3 regions of the Thalassotalea insulae genome follow, and region 1 is predicted to be linked to each of the others. Evidence: predicted binding sites of a transcription regulator. Region 1 holds the regulator's gene; each other region holds the start of a gene.

Region 1 (7,353 bases):
TATTTTAATCATTATTAACTTTGTCGTGGTGACTAAAGGTGCGGGTCGTATTTCAGAAGTAACCGCACGTTTTACTTTAGATGCTATGCCAGGGAAGCAAATGGCGATTGACGCGGACTTAAATGCTGGCTTTATAAATGCTGAGCAGGCACGGGAACGTCGTGTTGAAGTCACTAGTGAAGCGGATTTTTACGGTTCGATGGATGGTGCCAGTAAGTTTGTTAAAGGGGATGCTATTGCCGGAATTCTCATTTTATTTATCAATATCATCGGTGGACTGGTGATTGGTATGGTGCAACATGATCTATCTTTTGACAGTGCGGTAGAAATTTATACCTTATTGACTATCGGTGATGGTCTGGTGGCGCAAATTCCTGGGTTATTATTGTCGGTTGGTACGGCAATTGTCGTAACGCGTCAAAATACCAGCGAAGATATGGGATCTCAAGTTAGTACTCAGCTTGGGCAGGAAAAGTCATTATATATTGCAGCAGGTGTGATGTTTGTTATGGGAGTTGTCCCTGGCATGCCACACCTGGTGTTTTTGTTGTTTGCCATACTTATCGCAGGTGGTGCTTTTATTGGTAGTAAATATAAATTAGCCAAAGCAGCAGAAGATGCAAAAAAAGCGGAAGTTGAACAAGTTGAAAGTAAGAAACAGCAAGCGGAAGTCAAAGACCTTGGCTGGGATGATGTTAACCATGTCGACATTGTTGGGCTGGAAATTGGCTATCGTTTGATCCCCTTGGTCGATAAAGCACAGGGGGGCGAGCTACTTAATCGGATTAAGGGAGTTCGTAAAAAATTATCACAAGAGTTTGGTTTTTTAGTTCCGGCGGTGCATATCAGGGATAATTTAGATTTAGACCCAAATTGCTATCAAATTTCTCTGATGGGGGTTACGGTTGGTGAAGCGGAAATACGTCATGACCAAGACTTGGCGATTAACCCAGGTCAGGTATATGGTAAGCTAGATGGCATCGCCACTAAAGATCCTGCGTTTGGCTTAGATGCCGTATGGATTGCTCAGTCACAGCGGGAACAGGCTCAGGCGTTGGGCTATACCGTAGTGGACGCCGCTACCGTATTAGCAACCCACCTTAGTCAAGTTTTAACCAATAATGCTGCACAGTTATTAGGACATGAAGAAGTACAAAACTTACTGGATATTCTAGCGAAGAGTTATCCTAAATTAGTGGAAGGCCTGATCCCGGATGTCTTAACCTTAGGTACGGTCGTGAAAGTACTGCAAAATCTAATGAATGAAGGGGTTGCTGTGCGCGATATGCGTAGCATAGTACAGACGTTAGTGGAGTATGGTCCTAAAAGCCAAGATCCTGAAGTATTAACCGCTGCAGCTCGTATCTCTTTACGTAAATTTATCGTTCAGGAGCTAGTCGGCTCTGAAAATGAAATCCCCGTCATAACTTTGTCACCAGAGTTGGAACAAATGTTGCACCAGTCAATGCAAATGGCAGGAGACGATGGTGCGGGTATTGAACCTGGTTTAGCGGAACGGCTACAGAAATCGTTAACCGATGGTGCACAACAGCAAGAAATGGCAGGAGAAACGCCAATTCTGTTGACCTCGGGCATACTAAGAACTGTATTGGCTAAGTTTGTTAAATATACAATTCCAGGTTTGAGAGTAATTTCTTATCAAGAAATTCCAGATGACAAGCAAATTAAAATTGTCAGCTCTATTGGCCAATAGTCTTCTGTAACAGCTTGTTGGCAGTCAGATACCGTTAAGCATTCGGTAAGGGGTTTTCGTGAAAATTAGACGTTTTGTAGCAAAAGACATGAGATCAGCGTTGGAGCAGATCAAATATGAATTGGGCGCGGATGCGGTGATCATGTCTAATAAAAAAATACCTGAAGGTGTTGAATTAATGGCCGCGGTTGATTACGCACAACAAGTACCTGCTGCAGAAGCCGACGTTACTGATGCTGGCGCAGCTGGTACTGATGATGCTGCTCAATCACGGGATATTGACAATGATGTCGTTTCATTGAGTAGCCAACGTCAGACTACACCTATAACACAGACCCAGTCGCAAGCTCATTCAGATAGCGTCCAAACTAACACACCAGCAGACAGCTTATCGGCATTATTACAACGTCAACAACAAGCGACGGCAACTGCCAACGTTCAGCGAACTCAAGGTTCACCAGTGAACAATGATATTGAGCAGCAGTTAAAGGCGTTTACCGACAGATTAGAGCAAGGTGATATATCGAAAACTGGCACTGATGCCACGGCTAAGATAACTGAAAGCATTCAAATGGCAAGGCAGGATATTAGTGAGCTAACGCCTCAGCAAGCTACTCAGTCGCAGCAACAAACGATAGCTGCGGGGCAAACAGCCGCACATAGTTCAGCAGAGATAGAACAAATGCGTCAGGAAATGCTGTCAATGCGCCAATTATTGGAACATCAGTTGTCTGGATTAATGTGGCAAGATATGGCGCAAAAAGATCCAATGAAAGCATTATTAGTCAATCGTTTATTAGAACTCGGCCTCAATGAACATGTCGCAGATCATATTGCCAGTTGTATTCCTACTGATTTAAATGAAGAAAATGCCTGGCAGCAAGCAAAAGCATTGCTAGCTCAGCAATTACACACAACGAATAATGACATCATTCGCCGTGGTGGTGTGGTATCACTAGTTGGTCCGACTGGAGTTGGCAAAACAACGACGGTAGCTAAATTAGCCGCGCGTTTTGCTCAAATTCATGGTGCGGATCAAGTGGCAATGATTTCAACCGATAGCTACCGTATTGCTGGTTTTGAGCAATTATCAACTTACGGACGTATTATCGGCTGTCAGGTGAAATTAGCCAAAGACGGCGAGGCGTTAGAAACATTACTGCAACAATTTTCGAATAAAAAGCTGGTCTTGATTGATACTGCGGGAATGGGGCAAAGAGATATGCGTTTAGCTGAGCATTTAGCTACCTTGATCACTAATTCCCGTGTTAGAATTCGTAATTATTTAGTGCTAGCGGCCAATGCGCAGCATCGGGTGATGCAAGAAAACGTTGAGCGTTTTAAAAAGGTGCCATTAGCCGGCTGTATTTACACAAAACTTGATGAAAGCCTAAGTGTTGGTGAAATTATTGCAACTTCTATTCAAAATGGTTTACCAATAGGGTATCTTACTGACGGACAAAGGGTTCCTGAAGATATTAAAGTTGCAAATACTGAAAAATTGGTTACGCTTGCAGATAGACTTGCAACAAAACTTAACCGTCAGGTAACGCGGCGTCCTATGCCGACATCACAAGCGATGGCTATGTGATAAAATTGATATTAGTAGAGTAAAATGAATGATAGATCAGGCAAGTGGCTTAAGAAAAATGCAGCATAATAATCAAGTAAAAGTCATAGCAGTTTCTGGTGGTAAAGGTGGTGTCGGTAAGACTAACGTTTCATTAAATACTTCGATCGCATTAGCAATGCAAGGCAAACGGGTGTTAGTGCTTGATGCTGATTTAGGTTTGGCAAATGTAGATGTCATGCTTGGCTTAAGAGTCAAACGAAATATCTCTCACGTGTTATCTGGTGAGTGCGAACTTGACGATATTATTATTGATGGTCCTGCTGGCATTAAAATTATTCCGGCAACTTCTGGCACTCAATCTATGGTGGATTTAACACCGTCTGAACATGCGGGGTTGATCCGCGCCTTTAGTGATATGCGGACCGGATTTGATGTGCTTATCGTCGATACCGCAGCTGGGATCTCAGATATGGTGCTCAGCTTTGCCCGCGCTGCACAAGATGTGTTATTGGTGGTGTGTGATGAACCGACATCTATTACAGATTGTTATGCATTAATGAAACTGCTGAGCAGAGATCATGATGTTTTTAAATTTAAAGTGGTAGCTAACATGGTTCGTGGTCCCAGAGAGGGGCAGCAACTGTTTGAAAAACTTTCTAAAGTGTCTGACCGCTTCTTAGATGTCGCACTTGAGTTAGTCGCCATTATACCGTTTGATGAAAATATTCGAAAATCAGTACGCAAACAACAAGCAATTGTGCAAGCGTTTCCAGATTCTCCTGCAGCTAAGGCATTTATGGCGTTAGCAACTAAGGTGGCTAATTGGCCAATTCCACACCATCCTTCAGGGCATCTCGAATTTTTTATTGAGCAATTATTAGAGCATTAGTCATAAGAGTGGACTATTTTGGTAAAAGCGAATGCCTATAACGTACACATCGATAAGAGTGCTTTATTAGAACAGCATACGGTTTTAGTTAAACGCATTGCTTATCATTTATTAGCGAGACTTCCTGCCAGTGTCATCGTCGATGATCTGATTCAATCTGGCATGATTGGCTTGTTAGAAGCGGCTAATAATTTTGATGCGACCAAAGGTGCAAGTTTTGAAACTTTTGCTGGTATTCGCATTCGTGGTGCCATGTTGGATGAAATTCGCCGTGGAGACTGGACCCCTCGCTCTGTTCATAAAAATAGCCGGATGATCAGTGATGCGATAAAAGCGTTAGAAGCAGAATTAGGCCGTGATGTTACTGATATTGAAGTTGCTGAAAAACTTGATATTTCATTAAATGAGTACCATCATATTCTTAATGAAGTCAGTACGGGTAAAATTGTCGGTATCGATGACTTAGGGGTGAGCGAAGATGTTATTCAAAGCTCTGAAGACAGCAACAGTAATGACCCCTATCAAGACATCGAACAAGTTATCTTTAAAAAAGCATTGTCTGAATGTATTACTACTTTACCTGAAAGAGAAGCTTTAGTACTGTCATTATATTATGATGAAGAATTAAATTTACGTGAAATTGGTCAAGTACTTGACGTCAGCGAGTCAAGGGTAAGCCAAATTCATAGTCAGGCATTACATCGATTAAAAGCGCGTATGCAATCTTGGCAAAGTTAAGTACAATATATATATATAGAATTATGAATGAACTCCCTGGAGGGTGCCTTGGATAAAAATATGAAAGTACTTGTTGTTGATGATTTTTCAACAATGAGACGTATCGTGAAAAATTTGTTACGTGATTTAGGGTTCACTAATATTCAAGAAGCAGACGATGGCAGTACCGCCTTACCTATGCTGAAAGAGGGTGACTTTGATTTTGTTGTTACAGATTGGAATATGCCAGGGATGCAAGGTATTGATTTACTTAAAGCTATCAGGGCCGATGCGAGTTTAGCCCATATTCCGGTATTAATGGTGACTGCGGAAGCTAAAAAAGAGCAAATTGTTATGGCGGCTCAGGCGGGTGTGAATGGTTACATTGTGAAACCGTTTACGGCAGCAACATTGAAAACCAAGCTTGATAAAATCTTTGAACGCTTAGGTTAATTATACGCTTGTTGTTACGTAAGGACGTTACATGACTATAGATAATGGTGTCCATGTTTCATTGGAACAAGCGAAGTTGCTTGTTGAATATCTTGAAACGGATCAACAAGATAAAGCTGATGAATTAATTGCTGAAATTCAGAACCCGATTAATTCCGAGTTATTTGCCGAGATAGGTAAATTAACCCGTCAGCTTCACGATTCACTAATGAATTTTCAGTTAGACTCTCGTTTGAATGATTTGGCAACGGCAGATATTCCGGATGCTAAAGAAAGGTTAAACTATGTCATTAGTCGTACCGAAGATGCAGCCAATAAAACCATGGATGCTGTTGAGTCTATTTTTCCTGTTGTTGACACCATTCAAAGCCAAATCCAAACGGTTGATCCCTTGTGGACAAAGTTAATGCGTAATGAATTAAGTGTCGACGAATTCAAAAGTCTGTGTCAAGACATCGATATTTTGCTCAAAACCACGAGCAAAGAAACCACTCATATGCATGCCTTAATGACGGATGTATTAATGGCACAAGACTTTCAGGACCTGACCGGCCAGGTGATACGTAAAGTTATCGATTTGGTCAGAGAAGTTGAAGATAGCTTAATTAATATGTTAACGGCATTTGGTATTTCTTCAGGTGAAGCAGGAGAAAACGTTAAGCCGAAAACGGGTGAAAATTTAGTAGAAGGTCCAATCGTCAACAAAGAACAAAGGGATGATGTTGTCGCCGATCAGGACGATGTCGATGATCTTTTATCTAGTTTAGGTTTTTAATAGGAGTTGCTGGATGTCTTATGAAGCGGATGAAGAAATTCTTCAGGACTTTTTGATTGAAGCTGGCGAAATACTTGAAAGTTTATCAGAGCAACTTGTTGAACTTGAAAACGATCCAGATAACGCTGAATTATTAAATGCAATATTCCGAGGATTTCATACTGTTAAGGGCGGTGCTGGCTTTTTATCCTTAACCGAACTTGTCGATGTATGTCACGGTGCGGAAAACATTTTTGATATCTTAAGAAATCATCAGCGCACCGTTACCTCAGAGTTAATGGATGTCATTTTACAAGCACTTGATACCATTAATGATATGTTTGCCTTAGTGCAGGCGCGTGAAGAATTAACTCCTGCATCCCCCGAATTATTAGCTGAATTACATCGATTAAGTGTGCCAGAAGGTACAGAAGCGGCGGCACCTGAAACAACACCCACACAAGCAGAAGTGTCAGAGCAAAAAGAATCGGTGCCAGGTTCAGATGATGAAATGACCGAGGATGAATTTGAACGCTTACTCGATGAGCTGCATGGCGAAACCAAACCAAGTGCACCAGTACCATCTTCTTCGACCAGTTCCAATGAAATTTCTGATGACGAGTTTGAAAGCTTACTTGATGAATTGCACGGTCAAGGAGCTTTTTCTGCTGAAATGGCTAAAGCGAGTAAGGCTGAAACAGTTCCTAATGATCAAATTGATGACGATGAGTTTGAAAATCTGCTCGATGAATTACATGGTAAGGGCAAAGGGCCACAAACAGTAAGTCAAGCTACGACTGCAGTAACTCCGGCTCCAGTTCAGCCAGCAGCTAAACCTGCTGAAGCGGTAAAACCTGCTGCCAGTGCGCCGGTAAAACCGGCAGCGAAAAAAGCCGCAGCAGATAAGAAAGCAGCGCCAACGACAGCTTCTCAAGGCGAAACTACTGTTCGCGTTGATACTCAGCGACTCGATCAAATAATGAATATGGTCGGAGAGTTGGTATTAGTGCGTAATAGGTTAACCAGTTTAGGCATGACCAAGGAAGATGAAGAATTAACTAAGGCGGTGTCTAATTTAGATGCAGTTACCACTGACTTGCAAGGGGCAGTGATGAAAACACGGATGCAGCCAATTAAAAAAGTCTTTGGCCGTTTTCCCCGTGTTGTACGAGATCTTGCGCGTAGCTTAAATAAAGAAATTAAGTTGATCCTGGAAGGGGAAGAGACTGATTTAGATAAAAACCTAGTGGAAG
Region 2 (7,353 bases), 2.8 Mb from region 1:
CGAGTTTTCAGGCGCTTTTAAGCGAGATAATACTGAAAATTGCGCTAGGGTTTCTAAGGTATCAGGGGCACATTGCGCTTCTGCCAGCTCACTGTTTCTCAATAGTTTCTGATAAATTTTAACTTCTTCAGAAACCCGCATACAGTAAGGCACTTTTACAATGTAGACTCGGTCTAAGAATGCTTCATTGTTTTTGTTGTTTCTAAAGGTTTGCCATTCTGACTCATTGGAATGCGCGAGTAAAATACCGTCAAATGGTAGGGCTGAAAGTCCTTCGGTTGGATTATAGTTACCTTCTTGTGTTGCAGTGAGTAACGGGTGAAGCACTTTAATGGGGGCTTTAAACATTTCGACAAATTCCATCACCCCTTGGTTTGCCCGGCATAATGCTCCAGAGTAGCTATAGGCATCAGGATCATTTTGCGCGAAGTGCTCTAATTGGCGAATATCAACTTTACCGACTAATGCCGAAATATCTTGGTTGTTATCATCACCAGGTTCGGTTTTGGCAATTGCTATTTGATCTAATATAGACGGATAGACTTTAACAACATCAAATTTAGTAATATCACCTTTAAATTCATGTAGTCGTTTTGCGACCCATGGGGACATGATGCAATTTAGATAGCGTTCCGGGATGTTATACTCATCCATTAAAATTTTGCCATCGGCATTTTTATCAAATAGGCAAAATGGATGGTCGTTTACCGGGCTACGTTCACCATTTGCACTCAGCACATAAATGGGTTCTTTTTGCATCAAAGATTTTAGCTTTTCTGCTAATGAAGATTTACCACCACCGACCGGGCCTAATAAATAAAGAATTTGTTTTTTCTCTTCCAAACCTTGCGAGGCATGTTTGAGGTAGGAAACAATTTGTTCTATTGCTTCTTCCATACCATAAAAATCTTTAAAGGCAGGGTAACGAGCTATGACCCTGTTAGAGAAAATACGGCTTAGCGCAGGCTCTTTAGAAGTGTCGATCATTTCTGGTTCGCCAATGGCTTTAAGCAGCCGTTCGGCGGCGCTAGCGTAAGCAAAATGATCCTTTTGGCAAATTTTTAAGAAATCTTGGACAGAGCAAGTTTCCTCTTGCGCTTGATCATAACGTGACTGATAGTGCTGAAAAATACTCATAACCGTCTCCACAAAAAAATTTTTACTACTCACTGAATAAGAGCTTGAAGAGTGTAATTGGCTGTAACAACTCTTGTGACTTTCCTTGTTGTTGTTCTTACTCAGTCTGCTAAATAATAAAGACCGAAAAATCACCTTATCTATTTATAAGCTTAGTCTTTATTTTTTATAACGTAGTAAAAAATGGATATTATTTTGTAAATTTAATGACGGGGCGTGAAAGAGAATTTTGTGGGGTTACTGAGGTTTAGTGATAAAAAAACCAGAGAAAAAAATCTCTGGTTTTATTTTTAACATTGAGTTGCTACTTATGCAAAGTTTGCTGAAGCAAAATCCCAGTTAGCTAATGCCCAAAATGCTTCCATATAGCTAGGACGTAAATTACGGTAGTCAATGTAATAAGCATGCTCCCATAAATCTACAGTTAATAGCGGAGTAACGCCTTCATCTGTTAATGGCGTTGCTGCGTTTGATGTATTAACAATGGCTAAACTGCCGTCATTGTTTTTAACTAACCAGGTCCAGCTTGAACCAAAGTTATTAATGGCGCTGTCAGTAAACTTGGCCTTAAACTCAGCAAATGAACCAAAGCTGGCGTTGATTGCGTCAGCTAAAGCACCTGTTGGTTCACCGCCGCCGTTAGGGCTTAAGCTATTCCAATAGAAAGTGTGGTTCCAAATTTGCGCTGCGTTATTGAATACCCCACCTTCAGAAGATTTTACTATCTCTTCTAATGATTTACCTTCGAAGTCAGTACCTTCAATTAAACCATTTAGTTTCACTACGTAAGTATTATGATGTTTACCGTAATGGTATTCTAAAGTTTCTGCTGAAATGTGCGGTGCTAAAGCGTCTTGTGCATAAGGTAACGCTGGTAATTCAATAGCCATTATATTCTCCAGGAATTGATTAGAAATATTTATTTTGCCCAAAATAAAAGAAGTAGTTTGTTTTTATAAAAATCCGAGTAAAATACTCAGGTATTAACAACTCTGCATAGTTTACCCAAATATATAGGTTTTGCCAGAGTAATTATCAAGTTAATATCGTTTCACTTAGAACGATTTATTAAATAGTGGTTATTGCATTGAATATAGCAATGAAAGTCACCATTATTCAATGCAATAAGTATTAAATTAGAGGTTGATATGGATACGATTGAACGTATTAAACAGCAAATCGCTGAGAATAGCATTTTATTATATATGAAGGGTTCGCCAAAATTGCCGAGCTGTGGGTTTTCTTCTCAAGCATCGCAAGCGTTAATGGCTTGTGGTGAAAAATTTGCCTATGTTGATATTTTACAAAATCCAGACATTCGTGCTGAATTACCTAAATATGCCGATTGGCCAACATTTCCTCAGCTATGGGTTGACGGCGAACTAATTGGCGGCTGTGATATTATTTTGGAAATGTATCAACAAGGTGAATTACAAACCTTAGTTAAAGACGTTGCAGCAAAGCAAGCGTCTGAGCAATAGATTATTTAAATTTATTAGTTGAAAAAATAGCTTCTGCCTCAATACTTAGTGAGGCAGAAATACATATATTAATCACGTAAATAAATCGGAGAAAAAAATGAGTGTATTAGTAGGTCGTCCGGCACCGGATTTTACAGCCGCAGCAGTTTTAGGTAGTGGTGAGATTGTTGATAGCTTTACTTTATCTGAAGCAATTAAAGGGAAAAAAGCGGTAGTATTTTTCTATCCTTTAGACTTTACATTTGTTTGTCCTTCAGAGTTATTAGCATTTGATCACCGTTTTGAAGAGTTCAAAAGCCGTGGCGTAGAAGTTATTGGTGTGTCCATTGACTCACAATTCTCACATAATGCATGGCGTAATACCCCGGTAAACGAAGGTGGTATCGGACCAGTTCAGTACACTTTAGTTGCTGATACTAAACATGAAATCTGTCAAGCTTATGATGTTGAACATCCAGAAGCTGGTGTTGCTTTTCGTGGTTCATTCTTAATTGATGAAGAAGGTAATGTTCGTCATCAAGTAGTGAATGATTTACCGCTTGGCCGTAACGTAGATGAAATGATCCGTATGGTTGATGCATTACAATTCCATCAAGAGCACGGTGAAGTTTGTCCAGCTGGTTGGAATAAAGGTGATAAAGGTATGACAGCATCTCCTGAAGGTGTTGCTTCTTACTTAACAGATAATGCTGATAAATTATAATATCACTGAGTTTTGTTAATTTAATAAAAGCCGCATTTGCGGCTTTTTTGTTATCTGATATTTAATACTTGAAAAAATTTGATTTAAATTTAATTATTTAGCATTTGCTACTACACTAAAACCGTTAACAGGGAGATCGTGGCTGTGGTATTACCTAAAGTAATTTATGAAAATTTGCCGTATTTATATTTTTTACTCAGTGGGGCATTACTCGCCTATGGCGATAGCTGGTATTATATTTTCTCTGGCGCTATTTTTTATATCGTTGCCTGCGTTGTTTTAGTGACTCGTTCTGCGCATAGGCGGTTAGACAAGCAGAATTATCGTGCAATTAAACACGCGTTGCCTGAATTATTATATGAATACTTACCTTATACCTATGGGGCAATAGGGATCTTTATTTTAATGTCTACCCGTCAACCCATCTTGCAGTTTGTTGCTTTTGCATTATTTGTCTTAGCGTTAAGAAATTTAGTGTGTCGCCGGACAAACCGGTCAAAGGCAAAAGGTTTGTTTTAACTTTTTTCTGATGGTGCCTCATTAGCAATCGGCCAGCCGCCTAATGATTGCCACTTATTGACTATGTAACAAAAAAGCGCTGCAGTTTTTTCAGTATCATATAATGCGGAATGTGCTTCTTTATTATCAAATTCAAGCTCCGCTGCCTGACAAGCTTTTGCTAATACTGTTTGGCCTAATGCCAAACCTGACAACGTTGTGGTATCAAAACTGACAAAAGGATGAAAAGGTGAACGTTTAATCTTACATCGCTCAGTTGCCGCATTGACAAATCCTAAATCAAAAGCGGCATTATGTGCCACCATAATAGCGCGCTGGCAACCGGCTGCTTTCATTTTTTTACGGATCATTTTAAAGATTGCTTTTAATGCTTCTTCTTCATTGATCGCACCCCTCAACGGGTTATTTGGGTCTATGCCGGTAAATTCCAAGGCCGCGGGCTCTAAGTTAGCCCCTTCAAATGGTTCTATATGAAAGTGAATCGTTTCATCTAAAGAAAACATTCCTGTGTCTTCATTAAGCGTTAAAGTGGTAGCTGCTATTTCAAGCAGGGCATCTGTTTGTGCATTAAAGCCGGCGGTTTCAACATCAACTACTACCGGATAATAGCCACGAAAACGATTTGCATAATGATATTTTACGGCTTCTGAAGATTGAGTATTGTTATTTGTTACTTCTGTCATGGGGTTATCTGAAGTCTTAATTTTACACTTGGTCTATTGTCAGCATTATCGCAGATTTTTAGTTGTAAAACTAAAGCGTTTCTAGAAAAATAGCCATTATCTGCGATAATTATAAAAAACTGTTAAAGTAATTGGCAGTAAAGTCGATAGTAAGAGTGAAGTTCTTGAAGATAGATAAGATCATGATGAAGAAAACTCTATTAGCTATATCATTAAGTATATTTGTCAGCCAAAGTCATGCCGGGATCAGGCAATACCAAGCCGATCTGGGGAGTTCTCAGTGGCAGTTGACTAATGCTTCAAGACTGGAATGTACGTTATCCCATAATATTCCGAATTATGGTAAAGCGAAATTCTATAGTCGTGCTAACCGAAATTCAAACATGGAATTTGAGTTAGATATGCTGCGTTTACCTGATAATTATTCGTTAGCGCAAGTTAGGGCGATAGCACCGAACTGGAAGCCAGGTATAGCAGAACGTACCATTGCAGATATGAAGTTGCATAAGCAGTTTTCCCCTGATTTACCTAAAAAGGTTGCTTGGACGATGCTCTCAGAATTAGAGCAAGGGATGAATCCTACCTTTTATTATGATGATTGGTATAACGAAAATGACCGTATTGCCGTTGGCTTATCAACGTCACGCTTTAATAAGGCGTACCAAGAGTTTATCGGTTGTGTTGGCAATCTATTAAATTACAGTTTTGATGATATTGCTTACACGGTGTTAAATTTTGAGTTTAATAGTGATCAATTTACTAAAGCATCGAAACGCCGTATTGCCATGATCACCGAATATTTGAGTTTAGATACCGAGCTTGAGCTGGTGTTAGTTGATGGTTTTACCGACAGTTATGGCGGCAGAGCAACGAACCAAAAAACGTCTGAACAGCGCGCAAATAAAATTCGCGATTATTTTGTTAAAAATGGTATTGACCCATCGCGTATAGAAGCAAAAGGTTATGGCGAAAAACGCCATATCGCATCGAATGATACAGTATTAGGTCGAGCGAAAAACCGTCGGGTTGTTATCCGGATGGACAAAGAATAGCTGTTACTATTTTCTCGTGTTAAGCCAATCCTTAGTGATTGGCTTTTTTATTGCTATTTGCTTATTTAGTGTATAAATTTTTTGCCTATTTTGGGGATAAAATAATATCCGAGTCCAACGAGTGCGCCGGATAAGTGAGCATTGATTGCCACACTGGCATTTATTAGGCTGGCAATGTCTTCGCTCGCACCAAAAAATTGTTCGTGAGCAATTTTGACAATCACACCAATTAATAACAAATAACCCGTTTTTTCTTTTGCTGTAATATCTTTTAACGCTCCCCAAACAAATAACGCATGCAAAACACCGGAAAGTCCAACATACTGCAGCATTTCTGGGTCAAAAATAAAAATACTGATACTAATTATAAGAGCACTAATAAGCGTTAAGCTTAGGTATTGAAATAAAGAATAATAGTGGCCGTGGATTAACCATAGTAGAATAACTGCCAGGGCATTGAGTAATAAATGTGCGTAGTTGGTATGAAAAATGTGTGCGGTGATCAGCCGCCAATATTGATGTTCAATAATTAAAGGTCTGTTATAGACAAAGTATTGGCTAAAATTTTCATTAAAAAAGTAACAAAAAACAGTTAAAATCAGTAATAGAACTGGGCCAGAAATATGCGTTGTATTTATTGGTAATTGTTTAATTTTCAACATTATATTGTAATAGGTTTTTATAAAGTTAATGTCTCGAGTCTATTGTAACTCATGTCATCGCCCGCAAGTTAGCTGTATTTGTCACTTATTTACTTCTATAGACAACAGTATTCATGTTGTGGTTTTACAACACCCTAGCGAAGTAAAGCAAGTTAAAGGCACTGCAACCTTATTAGTTAACTCGCTAGCGAGTGCTGAAGTCTTTGTTGGGGAAGACTTTGCAGAGCATCAAGATTTATTATCAATATTAACTAAATATCAGGGGCATATAGCATTGTTATATCCATCTGAGCATGCAGTTACTATTGATGCAGGGGATTATCAGTCCGATATTCGATGCCTGATACTGCTCGACGGTACTTGGAAAAAAGCGTATCGTTTATTTATGATCAATAGGTTTTTGCATCACTTACCGCATTTGATTTTACCGTCAGGGGTGGAAAGTCGTTATCAAATTCGGCAAACCAAAAAGCAAGGTGCATTATCAACATTAGAAGCGTGCTGTCATGCGCTGAATTTACTAGAAAGTAGAGCAAAAAATTATCATGAATTATTAAATCGTTTTGAACAGTTTAATCAATTGCAAATGTCATTTAGAGCAAAATAAAGGAAGTTTATGTTATCTCCAAATTGGTTAGGGCTCATTGCGAGTTTACTATTTATATTGCTGCAATCTCAGACTATTGCCGCTACTGCTGATCAGGTAAAGGAAGATCGTGAGCCAGAAGCCGCAACAGGTATAGAGCAAAAACAAGCGGTTAAAGCAAAGAAATTTATGGTGGTTGCGGCTAACCCTTATGCCAGCCGAATCGGGTACAATATTTTAAAACAGGGAGGCAGCGCGATTGATGCTGCCATTGCGGTACAAATGGCGTTAAATTTGGTTGAACCGCAGTCGTCAGGTATTGGTGGTGGTAGCTTTATTTTGCATTGGGATCGTCATCAGCAAAAATTAACCACCTTTGATGGCCGCGAAACGGCACCAAAGCGAGCACAGCAAGATTTATTTCTTGATCAAAGCGGTAAAGCAATTCCTTGGATAAAAGCTGTTGTCGGAGGACGTTCTGTCGGAGTGCCAGGGGTTTTATCGGCGTTGAAAAAAGCACATCAGCAATA
Region 3 (7,353 bases), 2.9 Mb from region 1:
ATTGTTCATAAACTTCACGAAATGGCGTCGGTGAAAGCTCATTTTCGTCTAACATAATTTTAGAAAAGTCGTGCGATTTGAGAACTATGTATAAGAAATCGGCTTCATCCGTTTGCTCAATAAAGGTTGAATCCCAAAAGTAACCTTTTTGCGTCATTTCATTGGCCGGATATTCTATATTCTCTCGCATATAAGCAATTAAACGCTCCAATTGTGAGCGATAACCTGAATTTAGTTTTATTTTGAGTAACTTAGATTCCAACTTCCTAATCCTTTAGAACTAAAATGATGCATTAGTATTGTCCTTATTAAGGCGGTAAACAATAGATTAAAACTAATTTATTCCCACCCTAACTGATAAACCGGAAGAGATTTTAATCGGCTATCAATTTCACCTATTGCTTGTTGATAATGCTGAGAGTCAGCATGTTGAAATTGCTGTTCAAAGTTCTGCTGATGTAACCCTTCCTGCAAACCATTAATGCTGGGGAGTAATTCCTGATCAGTCACCTTAGCAAGCAGCTGTTGTGCTTGTGTTGCATGTTGCTCTGAACGAGTCACTATTATCGCCAAACGGGTGCCTGCACGATCCGCCTGCAAGTCAGCAAAGCTAAAGCCACTGCCGCCTTCATTGGTATCGAGAAACTCTTTAAATTCACCAAGTGCATCACTGGCTCCATGCGTGCTAAAAAGCTGCAATGCAATGGAATAAATAAAATGCTGTTGTAAATCAACCCTGTCTTGCAAAGTCACGTTACGGCGCATTCGGTTACGAAGCACTAAAGATTGATGATCTCGAATAATGACATCTCCAACCAGTTGTTCAAACCTGTCGGCGCCAAAGTAGATCACTAGCGCCATTAACGCCGCCTGATTTTCCTCACTCGCTACGTAGTTTTCCGTCACGGTGCCACGCACCCTTGCCAATTCAAACAAATAGCGAATAAAGCCGGCTATCGATGATTGATGCGATTGACTTTGAGCAAATTCACTTAACGACTGATAATAAAATGATATTTTTTCAACATCACCAAATAACGCTAATTCATCCCGAAGCGTTAATAAAATAGATTTACTTTGCGCCGAGTCCAACGTCTCTTTGAGTGCAATATAGGCAACGATTTGCTGCTCATTGATTTCCACCGCATTAATCATGGCTAATGCCTTATCGGCGATCCCATCTTGAACTAGGTTATTCACTAACCAACGGGCGATCTTAATAAATAAAGGCCCGCTTATCGCCAGATCTCCGACAGTAATTTGCTCAAATGCAAGGCCTTGCTCTGATGGTAAAACAAACGCATGAATATTTAAGTAGCGAATGAATTCTGGCAGTGGCAGTTGTAATGACGCATTGGCTGAGGCACCAAATTTCGATAAACGAACATCAAGGCTCACCTGCGGAAAGGCACGATGCATTAGCGCAGTTAAACCATCGATTTCATGTTGCGTAGTGGTGATAACACTGATCTGATTATTTTGTTTTAATGTACTGGCAATTCGCTTGGCCAGATGCTGACTTTTTTGCGCCGCACTGGCGCTGATTTGACTTTTTTGTATCGTGCTCGGCTGTGACTGTAATGCCAGATAGAGCATAAGTACAGTGACGGTTACCAACGCCATTAAGCTAATAACTAATGCAAGAAAGAACTTTTTCAAGGTGTCTAAATAAATGAATTGCTTTAATACTGATGATACTGCGTTTAGTAAATAAATTCAGTAATTAACTTAATACGCTTACTATCTTTTAGCCTATATCACATAAGTCCCAATAGATTTTACGATTAAAAAGCTGGGCAAGTTTGAGATTAAATTCTTTAAACGTAGAGATCTTACTATCATCGGGCTTAAAACACTGCCAGATAAATTGATGACAGTTATTACTGATCACATGGTAATCACGATATTGAAATATCTGCTCAACTGCCCGTTGTGCCGCTTGCCTACTTACCAGCGGCTGAGCGTGAGAATCACAAGCAATGAAAATTTGTTTACCGGAGCGCTCTTTGGTAAACCTTAATGGCGAAATAGCTTTAATTAATCCCTCCCCATCAAGTTCAATAATGGTATCATCATCGACCCAGATACCGGTATGGTCTAAAATACCACCGATGCCACAACACACTACCGCCCCAACCTCAGGCTTGACACTTTGCTCCGTTGATAAAAAGTCTGATGGATAAATCGCAATAGGTGACTCGTGAGGCTTGAGATCTGTTAATGTTTGTACATTACGGTAGCGTAAACGTTTAAGTTGCTGAACCTTGCGATCATCTGATAACTGCTTTGCCGCTAACGCTGACACGGCAGCAGCACCAAGCCATAATAAAGGTAACGCCATAAACACCTCCAATCACATATTTTACAGCCACTAATAACAAGATTATCGTTAATTAGTACTTTTGCTATAAAAAAGTTGCAACTAACTATTTCAAAGTGTCGGATTATTAGCAACAATAGTGAGTCTAGCAATTAGCTATAACTTCAATAATTTAACGATATCAAGTGGTCTCCTATGAAAAACGTCAATAAATCTGCCAAGCTCAATAATGTCTGTTACGAAATTCGAGGACAGATAGCCGCAGAAGCCCGTCGTTTAGAAGACGAAGGCCATAAAATATTAAAACTCAACATTGGCAACCCAGCACCATTTGGCTTTGAAGCCCCTGACGATATTTTAAAAGATGTTATTCATAACCTGCCAACGGCACAAGGTTACTGTGAATCAAAAGGCATTTATCCGGCACGAGTTGCAGTGATGCAATACTTTCAGCAAAATGGCATTTTAAATGTTAGTGTTGACGATATTTTTATTGGTAATGGAGTCAGCGAGTTAATCGTTATGGCAATGCAAGGCTTGTTAAATAACGATGATGAGGTGCTGATCCCTGCCCCAGATTATCCACTTTGGACCGCTGCGGTTTCATTATCAGGTGGCGTTCCTGTGCATTACCGTTGTGTTGAAGAAAATCAATGGTTTCCTGATCTGGATGACATTGCCAGTAAAATCACCGATAAAACCAAAGCAATTGTCTTGATCAACCCGAATAACCCTACTGGCGCTGTCTATTCTGAAGACGTATTACAAGGGATTTTAGCCTTAGCCCGCAAACATCAGCTCATTGTCTTTAGCGACGAAATTTACGATAAAATTTTATATGATGACGCTAAGCATATTCCAACCGCCAGTCTAGCGAATGATGTCTTAGTGATCACTATGGGTGGCTTATCAAAAAATTACCGTATTGCTGGTTTTAGAGCCGGTTGGATGGTGATCACCGGCCCTAAATTACACGCTGAAGATTATATTGAAGGGCTGAATATTCTATCGTCAATGCGACTTTGCGCCAATGTGCCCTGCCAGCATGCAATTCAAACGGCATTAGGCGGTTATCAAAGTATTAACGAGCTGATCAAAGATGATGGACGATTAATCAAGCAACGTAATTTAGCGCACCAATTACTCAATGAAATAGATGGTATTTCCTGTAACCCGGCAATGGGCGCACTGTATTTATTTGTCAAAGTGGATGCTGAAAAATTTAATATCACCGACGATGAGAAAATGGTGTTAGATTTACTGAAACAGGAGAAAATATTAGTAGTTCATGGTCGTGGTTTTAATATTAAAGAAAAGAATTACTTCCGTTTAGTGTTTTTACCGCATGAAGATGAACTTAGACCTGCAATCGAAAAGATTAAGAATTTTTTCAGTACATACCGCCAAGAATAACACTTGATTTTACCTGCTAATGGAGCACCTATGGCAACGAAAGAGAAAAATCAGAGTACATTTTTAGCCTGGCTATTTCGCATGCCGTTAATCAAACGCTGGGCATTAATGTTTTGCGTCAAAGAAGAAAATGTTGCCGAACACTCACACCAGGTTGCCATTGTTGCTCATCTGCTGGCGGTGATTAAAAACAAAAAATTTAACGGTCAACTCAATGTTGATAGAGCCGCAACTATCGCCCTCTATCATGAAGCAAGTGAAACCCGTTACGGCGATATTGTCAGTCCAACTAAATATGCTAACAAAGAAATAGCCCGCGAATTTAAAAAAATTGAAAGTCTGGCTGAGCAAGAGTGCTTATCATCATTACCCGAAGAGTTTCAGGTGATTTTTTCCGACATCATAGTGCAGGATAATGTCGCGCATGAATATAAAAAAATTGTTAAAGCGGCGGATATTTTAGTCGCCTATATTAAAGCACTTGACGAGTTAACTCATAATAATCATGAATTTGATCACGTTAAAATTCGCTTAGAAAAGAAATTATCAGAAATAAAAAAAGAGATGCCGGAAGTAGAATATTTTCTTGCTACCTTTCTCAGTGCCTGTTCGGCAACGGTAGATAAACTAGCCGCTAGCTAAGAAAACTAAGCCGCCACATCCACTAATGGTGACTTAACTATGGTGGTTTGCACTGTTTTTAGCCATTCATTAACATTAAATGCCAGATGGGCATCGGCAAGCTCGTTTGGCTGTTGATGCTGCTGTTGACAATACAAACTGGTGTTTTCCATCACAGCTAACGCAATATGTTTACTATCATCACGAAATGCCAATGGTTTAGGTTTAATTGCCTGAGCTAAATGAATACTTGCTAGTTGCTGCGTTGCTATTAGTTCAGCTTGCGAAAACTCGCTAATTTCATCGATATTATTTAACGCTAAGCGTTGTTTTTCTGGCAGGTCAAATTGTTTTCTAAGTTGCTCTTCATCAAGAGTGTTAACTGGCTCATCAGTTTTAGGTAAATGAAACTGACTATGCGCCCTAACATCTTCCGTTAACATTGCTAGCATTAAAGCAAAGTCTGAGCGTCTACTACTGTGTACGCTCTGGTTAAGCTTTTCACCTAGCTGTAATTCTTCAACTAAAATGTCAGTATCTAACGGCTTAAGCACTAACGGGATCTACTTTATTATTTAACCTTTCCCCTTATCGGCACTAATGAGTAAAGCTTTAATTATATTTACATTTTTATTGGTAGTTCATGTAGGGAGTGTTGAAATTTGGCGTATATATTTTCAACGATACTTGCGCAGTTTATTCAAGACATCGAGATTGTGGTAACGTTGCAAACTTTTGACGTAGGCCACTCTACCTGCAAGCCAGCGCTGCCCCCAAAAAGCTTTGGAGTTAAATAATTTTTATAGTACATATAGTCAACACGCTCTAATAAAAAGGTTATGATTGTTTAACAAACATAACCTTTTTATTAGAGCATGAATAACAGCTTATTTAGTGAATTGTCGAACGACTTGCCTAACTAACCGTTTGATAAATTAACGTTTGCGCTTCCGGCGCTTGTTCACTGATATCAACAGCGGTCATATACGCATGTTTCGCTGCCCCTGCACTGTCATTATCACTGGCATGAACCCGAGCAATTACATCACCTTTATTGACCAAAGTGCCAATTGGTAAGATGCGGTCATAACCAACACTGTGATCGATTTGCTGACCATTAGCAGTTCGTCCGCCTTTCATACCGACGATCGACATACCTATATCATAAGTCTGCATTGCACTGATATAACCGTTTGCCGGTGCAATAACATCAGTGATCACATTAGCTCTGCTCATAGCATCCCATGGATTTTCAATAAAATCACTCGGCCCGCCAAGCTCGGCAATCATCTGATTAAAGAGTTCAGCCGCTTGTCCTGATTGTAGAACAGATTCAATTTTTCCCATCGCCTGCTGATGATTTTCGGCTATTTTACTATTGATCAACATCGCACTTGCCAATTGACAAGTGACCTGATGAAGCCTTGGCTCACGCTGCTTACCCGTTAAATAATCTACGGTTTCTTTCATTTCTAGCGCATTACCAGCACTTGCACCTAGCACTTGGTTCATATCGGTAATTATCGCCTGAGTTTTCACCCCAGCACCATTGGCGACATTAACAATTGATTGCGCCAAAGCAACAGCATCTGGCAAGTTTTTCATCATAGCGCCATTACCCACTTTGACATCCATAACTAAAGCGTCTAAGCCGGCGGCTAATTTTTTCGATAAAATAGAGGCGGTGATCAAAGGAATTGACTCAACCGTTGCGGTAACATCGCGAATACCATACAAACGTTTATCAGCAGGTGCCAAATTATCCGTTTGCGAAATGATCGCCATACCTAACGATTTAGTAATACGCTGAAACTCACTGATGCTAGGCTGAACATTAAAACCTTTAATACTTTCTAGTTTATCTGAGGTACCACCTGTATGACCTAAGCCGCGACCAGAAATCATCGGGACATAAGCACCACAGCTAGCAACAATTGCCGCCAGCATAAAACTCACTTTATCGCCAACACCACCAGTAGAGTGCTTATCCACTACCGGGCCGTCTAGTTCAGGCCAGGATAAAACATCCCCAGATTGCATCATTTCACGGGTTAAATTAACAATTTCATCCGTTACCATACCTTGCTGAAAAATCGCCATTGCCATTGAACCGACCTGAGCATCATTAAATTGCCCTGACACTAAGCCGTGAACAAAATGCTGAATTTCCTGCTCAGATAACGCCTGACCATCACGTTTTGTTCGAATTATTGCTTGAGGTAAATACATAACTTGTCCATTAAATTAAATCTTTAGGGGTAAAGGCGTTCGGTAGCAACTCCTCTACTGTCCATGTTTTCTTATCCGCTAAGTGATTAACTGCCATAATGGTTGCTTGAGGCTGAAAAAATTCGACAATCACTTGTCGACAGGCACCACATGGCGGTGTTAGTTTTTCTTGCTCAGTGTAAATCACTAGAGTTTCAAACTGCTGCTCACCATTAATCACCGCCTGAGCGATACAATTGCGTTCGGCGCATACCGTTAAGCCATAAGAAGCATTTTCGACATTGCAGCCACTAACAATGTTGCCGTTTTTAGTTAATGCCGCCGCACCAACATGAAAATTACTATAAGGGGCATAAGCGTTTTGATACGCAGTTTTTGCCCTAACTATCAATGCACTTTCATGTGCTGTGATATTCATTATAACTACCACCTACAAACTTAACCATTTGGTCAACTATAATATATATAATTAGACTTGTATATTAAACTTTAGCGATAAATAACCACTTTTAACCGTAGATAATTATATTTTAGACACAAAAAAGCCGGGAAACTTCCCGGCTTTTACTAATAGGCGAGCATTAATTAAAACTTGTACTCTACGCCAACTCTAATTTCATAGGCAGAAGCACTTTGTTTTCTAAATGGCGTATCATCTACTTCACTAAACTGATAGTTACCATCTTGCTCTTCTAAAACGCCCCAGTCGTCGTTTAAGAAGTTAGTAAAGTTATCAATAACAATGAAAGCAGAAGCTTTATGCCCTTCCA

The links. The regulator FliA, encoded in region 1, starts transcription of late flagellar genes. The targets are predictions, from matches to a motif close to CTAAAGNTNNNNNNNNNNNNGCCGATA.
Region 2: the regulator FliA is predicted to act here: its motif matches at 4,646-4,672, upstream of QQK06_RS17210 (flagellar protein MotY).
Region 3: the regulator FliA is predicted to act here: its motif matches at 4,944-4,970, upstream of QQK06_RS17550 (VC2046/SO_2500 family protein).

What each region holds. Positions count from the first base shown of each region.
Region 1 is NZ_BSST01000001.1:1,018,696-1,026,048, reverse strand. It holds gene flhA (flagellar biosynthesis protein FlhA) at 1-1,714, shown strand, start outside; gene flhF (flagellar biosynthesis GTPase FlhF) at 1,773-3,305, shown strand; gene QQK06_RS04745 (MinD/ParA family protein) at 3,334-4,176, shown strand; gene QQK06_RS04740 (RNA polymerase sigma factor FliA) at 4,195-4,914, shown strand; gene cheY (chemotaxis response regulator CheY) at 4,963-5,346, shown strand; gene QQK06_RS04730 (protein phosphatase CheZ) at 5,378-6,121, shown strand; gene QQK06_RS04725 (chemotaxis protein CheA) at 6,135-7,353, shown strand, end outside.
Region 2 is NZ_BSST01000001.1:3,831,964-3,839,316, forward strand. It holds gene QQK06_RS17180 (PrkA family serine protein kinase) at 1-1,137, opposite strand, end outside; gene sodB (superoxide dismutase [Fe]) at 1,446-2,027, opposite strand; gene QQK06_RS17190 (Grx4 family monothiol glutaredoxin) at 2,286-2,618, shown strand; gene QQK06_RS17195 (peroxiredoxin) at 2,716-3,321, shown strand; gene QQK06_RS17200 (hypothetical protein) at 3,460-3,840, shown strand; gene rnt (ribonuclease T) at 3,837-4,523, opposite strand; gene QQK06_RS17210 (flagellar protein MotY) at 4,709-5,575, shown strand; gene rrtA (rhombosortase) at 5,641-6,237, opposite strand; gene QQK06_RS17220 (tRNA-uridine aminocarboxypropyltransferase) at 6,266-6,844, shown strand; gene ggt (gamma-glutamyltransferase) at 6,854-7,353, shown strand, end outside.
Region 3 is NZ_BSST01000001.1:3,912,148-3,919,500, reverse strand. It holds gene QQK06_RS17575 (DUF6176 family protein) at 1-262, opposite strand, end outside; gene QQK06_RS17570 (YfiM family lipoprotein) at 340-1,623, opposite strand; gene QQK06_RS17565 (hypothetical protein) at 1,748-2,341, opposite strand; gene QQK06_RS17560 (pyridoxal phosphate-dependent aminotransferase) at 2,516-3,733, shown strand; gene yfbR (5'-deoxynucleotidase) at 3,764-4,375, shown strand; gene QQK06_RS17550 (VC2046/SO_2500 family protein) at 4,381-4,908, opposite strand; gene deoA (thymidine phosphorylase) at 5,270-6,583, opposite strand; gene QQK06_RS17540 (cytidine deaminase) at 6,594-7,001, opposite strand; gene QQK06_RS17535 (TonB-dependent receptor) at 7,169-7,353, opposite strand, start outside.